One region of the Rhizobium arsenicireducens genome, then DNA from elsewhere that is predicted to be linked to it. Evidence: riboswitches for the same ligand, from Rfam matches in the RefSeq annotation. Region 1 holds a riboswitch; the other holds the start of a gene.
What was found. Region 1 has a riboswitch for thiamine pyrophosphate ahead of thiM (hydroxyethylthiazole kinase). Riboswitches for the same ligand answer to the same signal wherever they lie in the genome.

Region 1 (9,014 bases):
GCTGTTGCGGTAGTTGACCGCCACGCTTGCGCCTTCGCGGGCAAAGGTGGCGGCAATCGCGGCACCGAGGCCGCGGCCGGCACCGGTGACGAGAACCGTCTGTTCGTTGAGGGGCAGGCTCATCAGTTGTTTCCTTCCGTGTTCCAGAGCGCATGAAAATGATGGACAGGCCCGTGGCCGGTGCCGACGGTGAGGTCTCCGGCCGTTGCCACCGCGCCCGCAAGCCAGGCCTTGGCGGCGGCGACCGCCTCGGCAGGCGCCGAGCCCTTAGCGAGCTCGGCGGCAATGGCGCTCGATAGCGAGCAGCCCGTGCCATGGGTGTTCTTCGTCGGGATGCGCGGTGCTTCGAACCAGTGCGCGCCGGCGTCAGATACCAGCACGTCGGGGCTCTCCGTCCCGCCGAGATGGCCGCCCTTGACCAGCACGGCGGCCGGACCGCGCGCGCGAAGTCTGAGGGCCTGCGCCTCCATGGTCGCGCGGTCGGCAGCCTCCCGCTCGCCCAACAGTGCGGCCGCCTCCGGCAGGTTGGGCGTGATCAGGGTGGCGAGCGGCAGCAGGCGGGTCATCAGCGCCTCGACCGCGCGCGGATCGAGCAGCGAGGCGCCGCCCTTTGCGACCATGACCGGGTCGAGCACGATCGGCATGCCGCGATGCGGCTCAAGTGCTCCGGCGACGGCTTCGGCGATCGCAGCATTGGCGATCATGCCAGTCTTCACCGCATCCACACGCACATCGGCAAACACCATGCGGATCTGCTCGGCGACGAAATCCGGCGGCACGGCATGCACGGCGGAAACCCCTTGGGTATTCTGTGCCGTCAAAGCAGTGAGCGCCGCCATGCCGTAGACGCCGCGGGCGGAGAAAGCCTTGAGGTCGGCCTGGATGCCGGCGCCGCCCGAAGGGTCGGAGCCGGCAATGGACAAGACGTTGCGGATCATGATCGGGCCTTTCGGATGGCTTCGGAGAGTTCGAACGCAGCGGCCTGCAGATCCGGCTGGCCGCAGATGGCGGAGACGACGGCGAGGCCCCGGCCGCCCGCACGGAGGACCGCCTCGACATGGCTGGTCTTCAGGCCGCCGATGGCGACGGCAGGCAGCGCGGTCGCCGCAATCAGCCGGGCAAGCCCCTCCAGGCCGATCGGCGGCTTGTGGCCGGGCTTGGTCTGGGTGGCAAAGACAGGTCCGGCCCCGACATAGTCGACGACGGCCGGATCGACGGCCGCCGCCAGTGCCTCGGTTTCAACCGAGAGCCCGAGGATCATGTCCGGTCCGATCAGGCGGCGCGCGGTGAGCGCATCCCTGTCGTCCTGGCCGACATGCAGGCCGTCCGCGCCGATGGCGATCGCCGCCTCGACATCGTCGTTGACGATCAGCGGCACACCGGTGCCGGCCAGCGCCGCCTTCAGCGCCCGGCCGGTCTCGATCATCTGCGCCTTCGAGGCATCCTTGTCGCGCAACTGCACCATCGTGACACCGCCGGCGACGGCCAATCGCGCGGTCTCGACCATGCCGAGCGGCCGGCAAAGGTCCGGATCGAGCACCAGGTAGAGGGAAAGGTCGAAGCGCCTCACAGCCGCACCACCCGGGCGCGGTTGTCGAGCATGGCGCCGTCGAGTTCTGCCAGAAGGTCGAGGAAGCGTGCGGCGAAACTGCCCGGCCCTTGCGCTTCCTTGCCCGCCTGCTCGCCGGCCACGGCGAAATGGGCAAGGGCGGCCACCGTCGCGTCGAAGGAATCGTCCGGGCGCATCGCGGCATAGGCGCCGACGAGGCAGGTGAGCGAGCAGCCCAGCGCCGTCACCTTCGGCATCAAAGACGAGCCGCCTTCGATCCGCGCCGCCCGACTGCCATCGGTGACGAGGTCGGTGACACCTGTGACGGCGACGATGCAGCCTTGCGTCTCGGCCAGACGCCGTGCGGCCTCCTCCGCCTGCTCGACCGGATCGCGGCTGTCGACGCCCCTGGCGCTGCTCACGCCACCGGCAAGGGCGATGATCTCAGAGGCATTGCCGCGCACGATGGTCGGCCCCAGGGCAAGCAGATCCGCGGCCGTCTTGCGGCGAAAACCGGTGGCGAAATGGGCGACGGGGTCGAGCACCCAGGGACGGTGGGCCGCCTTCGCACCGCCGATCGCGGCTTTCATACCGGCCACCCAGTCGGGCGACAGCGTGCCGATATTGACGGTGAGCGCGCCGGCGAAACCGGCGAATTCGCCGGCCTCCTCTTGCGCATGCACCATGGCGGGCGAGGCCCCGGCCGCCAGCAGGACATTGGCGGCGACGTTCATCGCCACGTAATTGGTGATGCACTGGACGAGCGGCGCATTGCTACGCATTTCCGTCAGCAGGATTCCGGGTGTTCCGGTCTTCATCATCTTGCCCCTTTCGGGCGGGGCAAGTGCAAGGGGACAGATAGCGCACGAACAGCGAAAAGGCCCCGAGCAACTCCCTCCGCCAGCATTATCTGGTTCAGGTTCAAAGGGTACTTCTCAGCCCGCCTTGCGACGAACGCCCCTGTCTCTCAATGGAGCTGTTATAGACAGGGACGAGGCGGCTGTCACCTCCCTTGCCGACCCAGGACGACGACATGCGGGACAGGTATCCGCATTGCGTGAATCTTGTGGCGCCAATCTCGCCATCCGAGGAGGGCTGCGCTATGGTGGAAAACTACCAGAGGCAGGCGCGCCGGAACGCTACGGCCGTGCGGCGAGGAGGCGAATGGCATGGATCATCGTTTCGTCGGACTGCCGAAGGATGCGCGGGGAAAGACCGCGAAGACCTATCTCTATGCCGCCAACCGCCGGACCCGAAAACGCCAGGTTCTCTGGGGCGACTGGCTGCAGGTCACGTCGGAACAGCCGGACGGCTGGCTGGAAGTCCTCTGGGGGCCGACCGGGACAACGCCCGAAACGCTCTACATCCCCAAGGACCATACGACCGACGAGCGGCCGCTGGAGATCGTCTTTCTCGACGTCGGCCAGGGCGACGGCGCGGTGCTGATCGCGCCGGAAGAGGATCTCGGCGAGGCAGTGGTCGTCATCGACGCCGGCGTTTCCGAGCACATGTACGAATTCCTGCTGCAGCGCTTCCGCTCCTACAACACCAGCTTCAAGTTCCGCGCCGCGATCATCACCCACCCGGACATCGACCACTATGGCGGCTTCGAGCCGATCTTCAACTGGCCGAATTTCGGCTTCGAGACCGTCTACCAGAATGGCCTGGTGGAGCGTGTCGGCGGGGAAAAGTTCGACAAGCTAGGCGGCAAGGTGAAGGATGCCGCGACGGGCATCAACTATGTCGGCGACCTGGCCCTGTCGCGGGCCGACATCGAGCGGCATTTCGGCGCCGTCGGGGCGAATGAGAGGCAGGCCTTCGCCCAGACGATGAGGCATGCCCTCGACAATCCCAATATCGGCGGTTTCGCCATGCTGTCGGCCCACCACGGCACGCAGGAAGACGGGCGCGGCTGGCTGCCCGGCTTTGCGCCGTCCGACCAGCGGGGCTTCAGTGTCGAGGTTCTTGGGCCGGTCCCCGAACCGGATGCGGCGGGCAAGGACCGCTTGCGTGTGCTGGGTGACTACGGCGAGACGAAGAATGGCCATTCCGTCATCCTGCGCCTGCACTATGGCAACTTCAAAATCCTGTTCGGCGGCGACCTCAACGAGAAGGCGGAAAAATACCTGCTCTGCCACTACGGCGGCGAGGCCAAGTTCCCGAAGATCGGCACGCCGGCCTATGATGCAATGATCGCCAAGGCGTCCGGCTGGCTGCGCTCGGATGTGATGAAGGTCTGCCATCACGGCTCGGAGAAGGTGACGGACGCCTTTCTCGACGCGGTCAATCCGGCCGCCTTCGTCATCTCCTCGGGCGACGAGGAGGGCCATATCCATCCGCGACCGGACCTGCTCGGACGGCTCGGCAAACGCGGCCGCGGCGACGCACCGGTCATTCTCTCGACCGAGCTGCAGCGCTCGGTACGCGAGGCAGAAGACGAGAAGCTGGTGCAATCGCTGCAGAGCGCCGTGCTCAAGCTGCACGACAAGCCGGACAGGACGCTGCGCGACAAGATTATCAACGACATCTGGACGCTCGGTCGGTCGAACGTCACAGTTTACGGTACTGTCTACGTCAAGACGAACGGCAAGCGGCTGATCGCCGCTTTCCGCATCGAGACCGGTAGTGAGATCAAGAAGTGGTTCACCTTCGAATACGCGCTGAATACGGCCGGCGAACTGATCCGGGTGGAGTGACCGTCATCTGAGCGTGACCTGCCAGACCGTTCCCCTTCGGCGCAATCCGCACACGCCGGCCCACACCCGTAGCACAACCGTTTGCCGCAGCGGCCAAAACCGGCTATCCCGGTTTCCGCCCGCCCTTCCCTTTCCAAGGATCTTCCGATTGAGCACCGCCCGACACACGGTCTATGACAAGCGCTATGCCGGCTTCCTGTTCGACATGGACGGAACGCTCCTGAACTCCATCGCCGCCGCCGAGCGGGTCTGGGCAAAATGGGCGGCACGCCAAGGCCTCGATGTGGAAGCCTTCCTCCCCACCATGCACGGCAAGCGCGGCATCGACACCATTCGTGGACTGGGCCTGCCGGGCGTCGACGTGGAAGCCGAAGCGCTGGTCATCGAACGCGGCGAGATCGAGGATGTCGAGGGCGTGGTGGCCCTGCCCGGCGCAATCGATTTCCTGAACGCCCTGCCGTCCGACCGCTGGTCGATCGTCACTTCGGCGCCGGTTGCGCTCGCCCGCGCCCGGATCGAGGCCGCCGGCCTGCCGCAGCCGCCGAAGATCGTCACCGCCGAGGATGTGGCGATCGGCAAGCCGGATCCCGCCGGCTATCGGCTCGGCGCCCGGCATATCGGCGCGGATCCGGCCCGTTGCCTGGTATTCGAGGACGTTCTGGCGGGTGTTCTGGCGGCCGAAGCCGCAGGGGCCGACGTCATGGTGGTCACCGCCACACATGGCCATGCGATGGATACGCCGCACCCGACAATCGCCTCTTACGAGGGCATGGGCGTGCAGGTCAATTCAGCGGGCCATATGCAGATCATCCGGGCGATCTGATTGGCTTTCAGCCCTGACGAGGCCGGGCTACGCCCGAGCTTCTCCTGCCGTCGCGACGCCGTCTCAGACGACGGACAAAGCGGCAGAGCAGAGCGTGTCGATCACGCCGCCTTGACGGCGTGATACTCCTTGATCGCGGCCATCTTGATCGCCGGGTAACGTTCGCTCTCGTAGCGCAGGGAAAAACCGTCCTGCGCCATGAACACCGGATCGCCGTCCAGATCCCGGCAGATGTCGCCGCGGCGCGCCGTCATGAACTTGTCGAGTTCGCCCGGCTGGTCGGCCGAGATCCAGCGGCAGACGGAGAAGCGCGACATTTCGAACGAGACCGGCAGGCCGTATTCGCCCTGCAGGCGCTCCTTCAGCACGTCGAGCTGCAGCGCGCCGACCACGCCGACGATCGCCGGCGAGCCGTCTTCCGGCGAGAACAGCTGCACGACGCCCTCTTCGGCCATCTGCTGCAGGGCTTCCTTCAGCTTCTTCGCCTTCATCGCATCCTCGAGACGAACGCGGCGCAGGATTTCCGGCGAGAAGTTCGGCACGCCCTGGAAGACCAGCGGCTCGCCTTCGGTCAGCGTATCGCCGATGCGCAGCGTCCCGTGGTTCGGGATGCCGACCACGTCGCCGGCAAAGGCGGTATCGGCGAGCTGGCGCTGCGAGGCGAAGAAGAACTGCGGCGCGGTCAGGCCGATCTGCTTGCCGGTGCGCGCGAGCCTGACCTTCATTCCGCGCTCCAGCTTGCCCGAGCAGATGCGGGCAAAGGCGATGCGGTCGCGGTGGTTCGGGTCCATGTTGGCCTGGATCTTGAAGACGAAGGCCGTCATCTTGTCTTCCGCCGCATGGACCGTGCGGATGTCGGCCACCTGGTCACGTGGCGGCGGAGCGATTTCGCCGAGCGCATTGATCAGATCGCGCACGCCGAAATTCTTCAGCGCCGAGCCGAAGAAGACCGGCGTCATGTGGCCTTCAAGGAAGGCCTGGCGATCGAACGGCCGGCAGGCCTCCTGGGCCAGTTCCAGCTCTTCGATGAAGGCGGCGCGTTCGTTTTCCGGCAGCTGCTCGGCAACATTGGCCGGGCTGTTGACCGGTAGGCCCTCGACCTGCTTGTCGGATCCGCGGAAAGTGTTTTCCACCAGATTGTAGGAGCCGCAGAAGGACTTCGAGCGGCCGACCGGCCAGGTCACCGGCGCCGTGTCGAGCGCCAGCTTTTCTTCGACCTCGTCGAGGATCTCGAAGGGGTCGCGACTTTCGCGGTCCATCTTGTTGATGAAGGTGATGATCGGGATGTCGCGCATGCGGCAGACCTCGAACAGCTTCAGCGTCCGCGGTTCGATGCCCTTGGCGGCGTCAATGACCATGACGGCGGCGTCGACCGCCGTCAGCGTGCGGTAGGTGTCGTCGGCAAAGTCTTCGTGGCCGGGCGTGTCGAGAATATTGAAGACGTTGCCGTCATATTCGAAGGTCATCACCGAGGTGACGACCGAAATGCCGCGCTCGCGCTCGATCTTCATCCAGTCAGAACGGGTCTGGATGCGATCCTTCTTCGCCTTGACTTCACCGGCAAGCTGAATGGCGCCGCCGAATAGCAATAGCTTTTCGGTAAGCGTCGTCTTGCCGGCGTCCGGGTGGGCAATAATAGCGAAGGTGCGGCGACGGGAAACCGCCTCTGCAAGCGTTTCGGCCATGAAGTGAAATTCCTTTTGTTGGCCGGTTATCTAGCGAGTTGAGGTCGAATATGCAATTGGGAAGCGGAACGCCCCTGCACGAAGGAAGGTCCCCCATGCGCGATGTTCTCGGCCCCTTGCTCAACCTCGTTCGCCTGCCGCACGGACACGATATGCCGCTGCCGGCCTATGAGACGGCGGGCGCCGCCGGCATGGATCTCCGAGCCGCCGTCACTGAGGGCGAACCGCTCGTGCTTTCACCGGGCGATCGAACCCTGGTGCCGACCGGCTTCATCTTCGAGATCCCGGAAGGCTTCGAGGCCCAGATCCGCCCCCGCTCCGGCCTCGCCTTCAAGAACGGTGTGACCTGCCTCAACACGCCGGGCACAATCGACAGCGACTATCGCGGCGAAGTGAAGGTGCTGCTGGTCAATCTCGGGCACGAGCCGTTCGAGATCAGCCGCGGCATGCGGATCGCCCAGATGGTCATCGCGCCTGTGGTGCAGGCACGCGTGACGGAAGCCGATGAGGCTTCAGAAACGACGCGCGGCGCCGGCGGTTTCGGCTCGACGGGAGTGTAAGCGCGCATGCTGCCGTCACACCGGCCCTTTTACCGGTCCTTATGGGCCGCTGCGCGCGGCACGGATGCCGATTTCTAAGGCTGGCCCCGCGCCTTTCCTCGATCCCCCGACGGTCCAGGGGCCGGCAGCGGGCGCATCCTGGCCATGACCGGCAGGCCACAGGGATCGATCGCGTTGCAAGTTCGACCGCGCGGCGCTAGCAATGCATCATTCACGGAGGCCCCCATGACGCCGACCAGTCTTCTCGCCTATAGCGGCGCGCTTTTCGTTGCTGCTGCCATTCCCGGTCCCGGCATGACGGCGATCGTGGCGCGAGCGCTCGGCTCCGGTTTCCGCCCGACCTTCTTCATGGGGCTGGGCCTGATCCTCGGCGATCTTTGCTACTTGACCGCCGTCATTCTCGGCCTTGCCCTGGTGGCCCAGACCTTCACCACGCCCTTCCTGGTCATCAAGGGTCTCGGTGCGCTCTATCTCGTCTACATCGCCTGGAAGCTCTGGACGACCGGGCTGATCGCGCAAGACATCGAGGCCAAGCGCTCGACCCATGTCGGCCTCTCCTTCCTCTCCGGCCTGCTCGTCACGCTCGGCAATCCGAAGACGATGCTGTTCTACGTCGCGCTCGTGCCCACCCTGATACCGCTCGAGGCCATAGGTCCGAAGGACTATGCCGCCCTTGTCGGCATCACCTTCGTCGTGCTGATCGCGGTGCTCATTCCCTATATCCTGCTCGCCTCGCAGGCCCGGACCCTGCTGAAAAAGCCCAACTCCCTCAAGGCACTGAACCGCTCCGCGGCCAGCATTCTGGCGGGCACCGCCGCCTATATCGCCGTGCGCGCCTGAACAAAATTTCGCAACCACTGGCGCCGGGGGCGCTATTTTTCCAATCAAACGTGCGCGCCTAGGCGAAGGGTTCTGGCGAGCAGCCGGCTTTCGCCTTATTGTGCCGTCAAATCAGATCAAAAGGGAGATCCACCATGTCCGACACGAAGAAACCGGGCCGCGGCCGCGTCTATGCCTCGATCACCGAAACGATCGGTGACACCCCGATCGTGCGCCTCGACAAACTGGCGAAGGAAAAGGGCGTGAAGGCCAATCTTCTCGCCAAGCTCGAATTCTTCAACCCGATCGCCTCCGTCAAGGACCGCATCGGCGTCGCGATGATCGAGAGCCTGGAAGCCCAAGGCAAGATCACCCCCGGCAAGACCACCCTGATCGAGCCGACCTCGGGCAATACCGGCATTGCGCTTGCCTTTGCCGCCGCCGCCAAGGGCTACAAGCTGATCCTCACCATGCCCGAAACCATGTCGATCGAGCGCCGCAAGATGCTGGCCCTGCTCGGCGCCGAACTCGTGCTGACCGAAGGTCCGAAGGGCATGAAGGGCGCGATCGCCAAAGCCGAGGAACTGGCAGCCACCCTTCCCGACGCCATCATTCCGCAGCAATTCGAAAACCCCGCCAACCCGGAAATCCATCGCAAGACGACGGCCGAGGAGATCTGGAACGACACTGACGGCGGCGTCGACATCTTCGTTTCGGGCATCGGCACCGGCGGCACAATCACCGGTGTCGGCCAGGTGTTGAAGGCGAAGAAGCCCGAGGTCAAGGTCATCGCCGTCGAGCCGGCCGACAGCCCGGTTCTCTCTGGCGGCAATCCCGGTCCGCACAAGATCCAGGGCATCGGCGCCGGCTTCGCGCCAAAGA
Region 2 (9,014 bases), 590 kb from region 1:
GACAGCCTGACATCACAACTGCGTGAAAACGAGGCAGGGATGACCGTTCCCCTCTCGCTCGCAGAACCGAATTCCCATCTCCTGCGTAATACTGTTTTGAACGTGCCGCGGCGCGGGACCCTTGCCATCGGCAAAATACGTCCTACGCGCGATGGAACCCGACGGTCCTTGGCCCGTTCATGAATGAGTGCCGGGACGAAACGAACCCGTCCTGATCGTACCGCCCATGGAGACGACGATGAAAGCCATGTCCGCTGACAGACACATCATCCGATTTGCGATGGCCCAACCCTACCTTGAGCGCCAGGAAGAGCTGGATCTGGCGATCCGCTGGAGGGACAACAACGATCAGGATGCGCGCAACCGCATTGCACATGCCCATATGCGCCTGGTAATTGCCATGGCCTCCAAGTTTCGAGGCTTCGGCCTGCCCCTCAACGACTTGATCCAGGAGGGCTATATCGGCCTTTTGGAGGCGGCGGCCCGCTTCGAGCCGGCGCGTGAAGTCCGCTTCTCGACCTATGCCGGCTGGTGGATCCGCGCCTCGATGCAGGATTACATCCTGCGCAACTGGTCGATCGTGCGCGGCGGCACGAGCTCTTCGCAGAAAGCGCTGTTCTTCAACTTGCGCCGCCTGCGCGCCAAGCTCGCCCAGGGCGACAACCGCCTGAGCGACCAGGCCATCCACGAGGAAATCGCCACGGCGCTCGGCGTTAGCCTCGCCGACGTCCAGTCCATGGACGCTCGCCTCTCGGGTAACGACGCCTCGCTGCAGGCCCCGATCAAGGGACGCGATGGCGACGGCAGCGAACAGCTTGAGATGCTGGAGAGCAACGACTTGCCGCCCGACGAGCAGGTGCGCGGCATTATCGACGGCGAGCGCTGGCGCGGCTGGCTGAAGAACGCCTTGACCGAGCTCAACGACCGCGAGAACCGCATCATCAAGGCTCGTCGACTGACGGAAGAGGGCGCGACGCTGGAAGAACTGGGCGCCGAGCTCGGCATTTCCAAGGAGCGCGTCCGGCAGATCGAGACCCGGGCACTGGAGAAGCTCAAAGCCGCCCTCACCCACTACGGCCCTAAGGCGGAACAAATGCGCGAAATGGCCTTCTAGCAATCAGATAATCGGAAGCGACAGCGAAATGGCCGGTTTCGACCGGCCCTTTCGTTATTCCGAGATGATCTTGACCCTGGCGCCCGGCGTGACCGTAGACGTAGGGCTGAGCGCATTGATCAGCCGGAAAAGCTCGATCTTGCGGTCCGTCCCCATCATCCTTGCCGAAAGCGTGGCGATCGTATCGCCCGCCCCGACCGTCACGACGCGAACGCGGAGCGGCTTCAGCGTGGCCGCTTCTTCCGGCGTGATTCGCCGGAAGCTCGCCCGCAGCGTTTCCGCGGTCGGCGCCAGCACCGCACTTCCCTTCGGCACGGCCGTCAGGAAGCGAAAAATCTGCGGTCCGATCCGGATCACCGTGATATCGAAATCCCAGCGCTCGGCCGAGGCGCGCGCCGTGGCGGCCTCCAGTCCGTTGACCTGCACCGCGCGGATCGTTTCAGGCAGAAGCCCCGTCACCCAGCCGCTGGAGATATAATTCGCCAAGCTGCGGCGCTCTGCATCGGCCACCCCGTCAAAGCGGATCGCCACGTCGCCCGGACCGGTGGCGAGCACCGCCTCCACCTTGTTGTCGATCTGGAACCCGTCCGGAACCTCGAAACGGATGCCGAGGCTGCCGTGCAGGAACGTCTGTCCGCGGACATAGCCCTCCTCCGGGCTGTCGCCATAGAGCAGGCCTTCGATGCCCCTGAGATAATATTCGCGGCCCGATTCGCCGTGCGTCCCTTCCGGTCCGAAGGCGCGCGCGTGCCGCCTCGCCAGCTCGACGCGCTGCGGCGCATTCGGATGGCTGGACAGAAAGTCGAGGCTCTGGTCGGCGTCGGGATCGACCGAGGTGAATTGGCTGTAGCGCGCCATCGCATCGAGGAAGCGGGCCGCCGCATAGGGATCGTAGCGGGCTTCGCCAAGCGTGCGCACCCCGATCACGTCGGCCTGCAATTCCTGCTGGCGGGAGAAGGCCGCCAGGCGAAGCTTGCCGCGCGCCAGCGCCTGCTTGCCGGCAAGATCGCTCGACAGAACTTCGGCGACAACCCGGCTGGCGATCACTTCCGCCTCTTCGCGGCGCTGCCGCTCGATACCGTGGTTCGCCGTCACATGGGCCATCTCGTGGCTCAGCACCGCCGCCACTTCCGAGGCGTCATTGGCGAGCGCCAGCAGGCCGCGGGTGACGTAGAGATAGCCACCGGGTAGGGCGAATGCGTTGATCGCCGGGGAGTTGAGAATGGTGATGCGATAGGACTGATTCGGATTTTCCGAGACCGCCGTCAGCGCGCCGGTGATCCTGGCAACCAGCTTTTCCGTCTTTTCGTCGTGATATTCGCCGCCATAGCTTGCGACAATGCGCGGATGCTCGCGCGCACCCATCTGGGCGCGCGGATCGTCCTTCTGCACCTGATCAACGATCTGCGGATTATCGGAGGGACCGACACTCGGCACATAGGCCTGCTCGAACAGCGTCTGACAGGAGCTGAGCGCCAGCGATGCGGCAAGAAGCGCGATCACACCGCGCGCGCGACCGCAACTGCGGCGCGGTCGCAACCGATCGACCGGCAACTGGCCCTTACCGCTCATCATGTACGTCCTGCCCCGATACCAACGCGTTCCTGACCCCTTCTGCATCGCTCGAAGCATCCCCACAGCCGGATTTCGATCCGGGTAGCAACCTCTCGCCTCTGTGCGGTCCTTTTAGCATCATTCGTTAGATATGGATAAATTGCATGAGGAAAAAAGGGCGAAGCGAATAATCGCAAAGAAAGAACGAAATTGACCAACCGGGGCCTTCGTGGGCATGCCATCGCTGCACGTCTAAAATAAGGCAGTGCCATCCGCCCCCGCTTCATTCGCCGTGGGGATGGCCCAGGAATTCGGCAAGCGAGGCAATCCCCGTCGTGGCGAAAAATCCCTCCTTCGGCGCGCTGAGAACGATGTGTCCGCTTTCGAGGAACAGCACATCGCTCGCCAACCGCTCCACCTCCTGCCGATCGTGACTGACGATGACGATCGTATGGCCCGTCTCGCGGTGCAGCGCCATCAACAGGTCGGCCATGGCGGCCCGCAAGCCGGGATCGAGCGCCGCGAACGGCTCGTCGAGCAACATGACGGACTTGCGCCGCACCAGGGCCCGGGCAAATGCTGCCCGCTGCCGTTCACCGCCCGAAAGCGTCGCCGGCAGCCGTTTCTCGTATCCGCCGAGCCCGACCCGCGCCAGCGCCTGCGACACGGCCTGCCGATCCGCGGGCTTGAGTTTGAGCGCTGGATCGATGCCGAGGCCGACATTGGTGAAGAGGTCGAGATGGGCAAAGAGATTATTGTCCTGGAACACCAGCGAAACCGGCCGGGCGGCAGGCCCAAGCCCATTCATGTCCTCGCCCCCGATCAGCACACGGCCGCTGTCCGGCTGCTCGAAGCCGGCGATCAGGTTGAGCAGCGTCGACTTGCCCGAGCCCGATGGCCCGGCAATCGCGGTAATCGCCCCTTGCGCGATGGTGCAGTCGAAATGGAAATCGGCCGATCCAAGGTGGAGGGTGACACCGTCCAGAACGACGGCGCTTTGTCTCTCAGCCGGCATTGCGGCTCTCCTTTCGCGACAGGCCAGGTGTTCCCGCGAGCGCCAGCAAGAGGCAGACCAGACCGAGCCCAAGCGCCAGCCCGTCCGCATCCTGGCTGCGATAGGCGCCCATGCGGCTGTAGATCAGCCATGGCAGGGTAATGAGGTTTTCCGAGCCGAACAGCGCGACCGCGCCGAGATCGCCGAGCGACAACGCCATGGCAAAAGACAGCGCCGTCAGGATCGGCCGGCGCAGCACCGGCCAGTCGATCAGGCGGAAACGGGCAAAGCCCGCAATACCGAGACTGTCGGCGAGTCGGGCGCTACGCTGGCGATGCTCTTCAAAAGCCGGGGCAAGCACCCGCATGGCGAAGGGCAGCGCCATCAGCGCATTGATGCAGACGACGATCGCCGGGGCAAATCGCGCGACATCGCCCTGGGCGCGCAGCACCAGGAACCAGCCGGTACCGAGCACCGCCGTCGGAACCAGCAGCACGAGCGAGGATACGGCCCCAAGCCCGGCTGAGGCGAGCACCGCAATCGGCAAGGGACGACGGCCGGCACCGAGCGCTGCCCGTGCCCGGATCACCGCAATGCCAACCAGAACCGAAACGAGCGCCGCCGAAAGGCCGATGACAAGACTGGTCGTCGCGGCGCGCAGCACCGCCTGATCGGAAAAGAGCCTGGCAAGATCCGATTGCAGTCCGGCGACGAGGACCTGCCCGAGCGGTAGCCCAAGGAAGAGCGCCGCCGCGAGGATCAGAATGCCATCGCCGAGCCGGGCCGGCAGCGTCCTTGCATCGAACCGTCGTGCAGCACCACCGAGTGTCGTGCCGGGATCGGAAGGTGCGGGGAACAGCGCCATCGCCCCGAGGATCGCCGCCGTCACCACGATCTGCAGGAAAGCGAGCGACACGGCGCGGGCCGGGTCGAAATCGAGCCGCAGCGCCTGATAGATCGCCACTTCGATCGTCGTTGCCGCCGGACCGCCGCCGAGCACCAGGACGAGGGTGAAACTGGTGGCGCAGAGCATGAAGATCAGCCCGGCGATGCCGGGAATGATCCGCCACAGGACCGGCCATTCGATAAAACGGAAGACCGCGAAGCCCCCCATGCCGAGGCTGGCGCTCGTGCGCCAGTATTCGGCGGGAATCCGCTCAAGCCCGGACAGCATCAGCCGCGCAGCGAGCGGCATGTTGAAGAAGACATGCGCGAGCAGGATGCCGGAAAGCCCGTATATGCTGAACCGCTCCCCGACACCGAGCCCGGCCAGCGCGTCATTCACCAGACCTTGCCGGCCCCAGATGCCGATGATCCCGAGCGCGCCGATCAACACCGGCAGGCCCATGGGTACCGCCATCAGGCGGATCAGCCACTTGCGCCCAATAAACCGCGGCTGGCGGGCAAGCGCGCGCGCCACCGGGAGAGCCGCTCCCACCGAGAGCAAGGTCGACAGCAACGCCTGCTCGAGCGTGAACCACAGAACCCGGCGCACCACCGGATCTTCGGCAATGGACAATCCGGTCGTCTCGCCACCGACCGCCAGCAGCGAGGCGATCGCCGTACCGATGAAGACGGCGATCAGGGCGAAGACCAAAAGGCCACCGGCAATCGCCGGCAGCCTCTCGTCCATCCGTGATCGCCGCAACGGAACCATGCTCAGTTGAGCGTCATGGCGGCGAGCCATTCGTCGATCCAGGCCTTGCGGTTCTTCGCCACTTCATCCGGCGTCATCAGGAAGGTCTTTTCCGGCGAAACCAGCTTGCCGAAGGCCTCGGGCAGCGGCTCGGACGTCGCGGCCACCGGCATCATCCAGTTGTTGGTCGGGATCGTGTCCTGGAATCCGGGACTGACCATGAAGGCCATGAACTGCCGCGCGAGGTCCTTCTGCGGCGCCGTCTTCAGGATGCCGGCAACTTCGATCTGGATATAATGGCCTTCCTCGAAGGCCGCCGCCTGGTAACGTTCGGTCTCTTCCGCCACCATGTGATAGGCGGGCGACGTCGTATAGGAGAGCACCATCGGCGCCTCACCCTTGGTGAACAGGCCATAGGCCTCCGACCAGCCCGGCGTGACGGTCAGCACGCGGCCCTTGAGCTGCGCCCAGGCTTCGCCCGCCTTGTCGCCGTAGACCGACTTCACCCAGAGCAGCAGGCCGAGCCCCGGCGTCGAGGTTCGCGGGTCCTGGATGACGATCTTCTCCTTCACGTCGCCCTCGACCAGTTCCTTCAGGCTCTTCGGCGGCGCCTTCAGCGCCTCGGTGTCGTAGATGACGGCGAAATGGCCGTAGTCAAACGGCACGAAAACGTCGTCGGAGAAGCCTCCCGGAACCTTGACCGCCGAAACGTCGATGCCGTGCGGCTCGAACTGCCCGGTCGCCTTGGCCTCAGCCACCAGATTGGTGTCGAGACCGAGCACGAGATCGGCCTTGGTGCCCTCACCCTCCAGCTTCAGCCGGGTGAGAAGTGCCACGCCATCGGCGACACCAACGAAGTCGACCGTGCAGTCGCAGGTTTTCTCGAAGGCTTCCTTGACCTTGGGACCGGGACCCCATTCCGAAACGAAGCTCTCATAGGTGTAGATGGTCAGGGTCTTGTCGGCGGCCTGCGCGCTTGAAATCGACAAGGCGGCAAGCGCGAAGACTGCGGCAAGGCCGCGACCAGGAAAATGATGACAGATTGGCATGATACGCCCCTCCTCTGCATGTTGAAAATCCGGGATAGGGCGTTTGTCTACGCGTCTAATCCCTCCGCCGGTGTTAGCCGGATCAGGTTCCGCGGGTTGGCCTCGAGCCTCTCAGCCATCGGTCCGTCGCCGGACAGAAGGCACCCCGTTAGAGCAGGAAAAGCCATAGCGCCAAGGCGCCTTGCTGGCAAGCGCCCGTCGCTCGCCTGCGCCGTCATCCGAACTGTCATTCGGCCGCAAACCCTTTGCCAATATATTCGCCCCATACTTCAACTTCGGCCTTTCGGATTTTAGCAGCCGCGCATGGACAAGCGCTGCACGCATGATATCTGGTGGTGCGATACGGCGAGACAGAAACTGCATGTTCAATACGGTACCCGATACGCCTGCACCCGTGGTGCAGACTGCTGCCCAGGCGGACTTGAGTTTCCGTCGACAGCTCGCCATCTCCGGCGCCTCCTTCTGGGCCTCGCCGGTGCGCAACCGCATCCTGCTGCTCGCCGCCGCATTGCTGACGATCATTCTGCTGACCGCTTATGGCCAGATCCTGCTTAACCGCTGGAACGCGCCGTTCTACAATTCACTCGAGCGCCGCGATCTCGATGCCTTCATCGCCGAGCTGTGGAACTTCGGCAAGATCGCCGGCTTCCTGCTGCTCTTGAACGTCATCCAGACCTGGCTGAACCAGATGACGGCGCTCTACATGCGCGAGGGCCTTTCCCGCCAGGTGGTTGACGAATGGCTGGCCGACCGCCGCGCCTACGGCCTCTCGCTCTCCAGCCCGCTCGGCGTTAACCCGGACCAACGGCTTCACGAGGATTCCCGCAAGCTGGCCGAAATGACGACCTCCCTGTCCATCGGCCTGGTGCAGGCGACGATACTGTTGGTCAGCTTCATTGGAGTTCTCTGGCAGCTGTCGAGCGATTTCGTTTTCCACTACAAGGACATGAGCTTCGTCATTCCGGGCTACATGGTTTGGGGCGCGATCCTTTATGCAGGGCTTGCCTCGCTGTTCAGCCAGCTCGTCGGATGGAATCTCACCCGCCTCAACGCCACTCGCTATGCCAACGAAGCCGAATTGCGTTTCTCGCTGATGCGCGCCAACGAAAACCTCGAGGCGATCGCGCTGGCCGGCGGCGAAGAAACCGAGCGCCGCCACATCCACGAAAAGCTCGACGCAGTGCTGCGCTCCATCCGCGACCTGGCCAGGGCGCTCACCAATCTCACCTGGGTCACCGCCGGTTTTGGTTGGTTGGCCATCCTCGTGCCTATCCTCATCGCCGCGCCGGCCTATTTCGCCGGCACAATGACCTTCGGCGGCCTGATGATGGCGGCGGCGGCCTTCAACCAGGTCCATTCGGCGCTGCGCTGGTATGTCGACAATTTTGGCGCCATTGCCGACTGGAAAGCGGCACTTCTGCGCGTCTCTGCGTTGCGCGCCGCGCTGATCGACATGGACGACGGCCCGGCCGAAGGCCGGATCGTCATCTCACGCGGCGAACCCGGCCGGCTGACGCTCGAATCGGTGGCGATCGCCTCGCATGTGGATGGTGATTGCACGCTCGACGGCTTCCGGATCAAGGAAGCCAACCCGACTATCGTCGTCGGCGAGCGCGTGATGATCAACGGCGACCAGGGCGTCAACCGCAAACTGCTGTTCAACGCCATCGCCGGCCTCTGGCCCTATGGTGAAGGCCGCATCCTGTTGCCCAAGGAAGACGACATCCTGTTCGTGCCCCAGCTCGAATACCTGCCCGAGGGCAAGCTCAGGAGCGTTCTCGCCTATCCGCTCGCCTCGGCCGGTTTCACCGACGAGGCCATGATGGCTGCGCTTCAACGCGTCGGCCTATCTCGCATCGCCGGCAGGCTCAACGATCGCGCCCGCTGGGACCGGCTGCTCGACAAGGACGAGCAGATGGCGCTCTCCTTCGCGGGCCTCATCCTGCGCAAGCCGCGCTGGATCGTGCTCAACGATGTTCTGGAAGGACTGGAGGAGGATACCGTCTCCACGCTCTCAAGCGTTCTGGCCGAACTCACCGATTCGACGCTGATCTATATCGGCCGCTCCGGCGCCTTCTACGATGCGCTCACGCCGAGCCTGCTGCATCTGGAGCGAACACATTGCGTGCCGTCGGACGAGGTTGACCAGCCCAAGGGCTGAGCCCAGCGTCCCGACCGGAGGGGAAAGCTCACCCCTCCAGCGCCTCGCGCAGCATTTCCAGCTCCAGCCATTCCTCTTCCATGCGGATCAGGTCGGCGCGCAGCTTTTCCGTCTCGGCGGCAAGCTTGTTGAAGGTCGCCTGGTCCTTGGCGAAGAGGTTCGGATCGGCCATCTTCGCCTCACGGGCAGCGATCTCATTCTCCGTCTTCTCCATCTCCTTCGGCAGGTTTTCCAGCGCGAACTTCTGCTTGTAGGACAGCTTGCCCCTGGCCTTGCCGCCCGTGTCCGAGGATTTCGCCTCGGAGGTCTTCGCCTTCTCGGCCTTGTCAGCACGTCTGCGCTCGTCCTCGGCGCCCTTCTTCTGCGCCAGCATGTCGGAATAGCCGCCGGCATATTCGATCCAGCGGCCGTCCGGATTCTCGGGATCGGCCGGCGCGATCGTCGAGGTCACCGTGCGGTCGAGGAAGTCGCGGTCGTGGCTGACCAGGATGACCGTGCCGGAATAG

Region 2: another riboswitch for thiamine pyrophosphate. It lies ahead of thiB (thiamine ABC transporter substrate binding subunit); the one in region 1 lies ahead of thiM (hydroxyethylthiazole kinase).

What each region holds. Positions count from the first base shown of each region.
Region 1 is NZ_CAXHYK020000001.1:3,038,212-3,047,225, forward strand. Features, by position in the region: gene ACWPVA_RS15070 (3-oxoacyl-ACP reductase) at 1-123, opposite strand, end outside; gene thiD (bifunctional hydroxymethylpyrimidine kinase/phosphomethylpyrimidine kinase) at 123-938, opposite strand; gene thiE (thiamine phosphate synthase) at 935-1,570, opposite strand; gene thiM (hydroxyethylthiazole kinase) at 1,567-2,370, opposite strand; TPP riboswitch at 2,425-2,521, opposite strand; gene ACWPVA_RS15090 (ComEC/Rec2 family competence protein) at 2,719-4,245, shown strand; gene ACWPVA_RS15095 (HAD-IA family hydrolase) at 4,394-5,068, shown strand; gene ACWPVA_RS15100 (peptide chain release factor 3) at 5,170-6,753, opposite strand; gene dut (dUTP diphosphatase) at 6,849-7,313, shown strand; gene ACWPVA_RS15110 (LysE family translocator) at 7,539-8,153, shown strand; gene cysK (cysteine synthase A) at 8,288-9,014, shown strand, end outside.
Region 2 is NZ_CAXHYK020000001.1:3,626,563-3,635,576, reverse strand. Features, by position in the region: gene ACWPVA_RS18005 (RNA polymerase factor sigma-32) at 239-1,114, shown strand; gene ACWPVA_RS18000 (M48 family metalloprotease) at 1,169-2,686, opposite strand; gene ACWPVA_RS17995 (thiamine ABC transporter ATP-binding protein) at 2,952-3,683, opposite strand; gene thiP (thiamine/thiamine pyrophosphate ABC transporter permease) at 3,673-5,295, opposite strand; gene thiB (thiamine ABC transporter substrate binding subunit) at 5,322-6,347, opposite strand; TPP riboswitch at 6,390-6,505, opposite strand; gene ACWPVA_RS17980 (ABC transporter ATP-binding protein/permease) at 6,709-8,508, shown strand; gene ACWPVA_RS17975 (ABC-F family ATP-binding cassette domain-containing protein) at 8,537-9,014, opposite strand, start outside.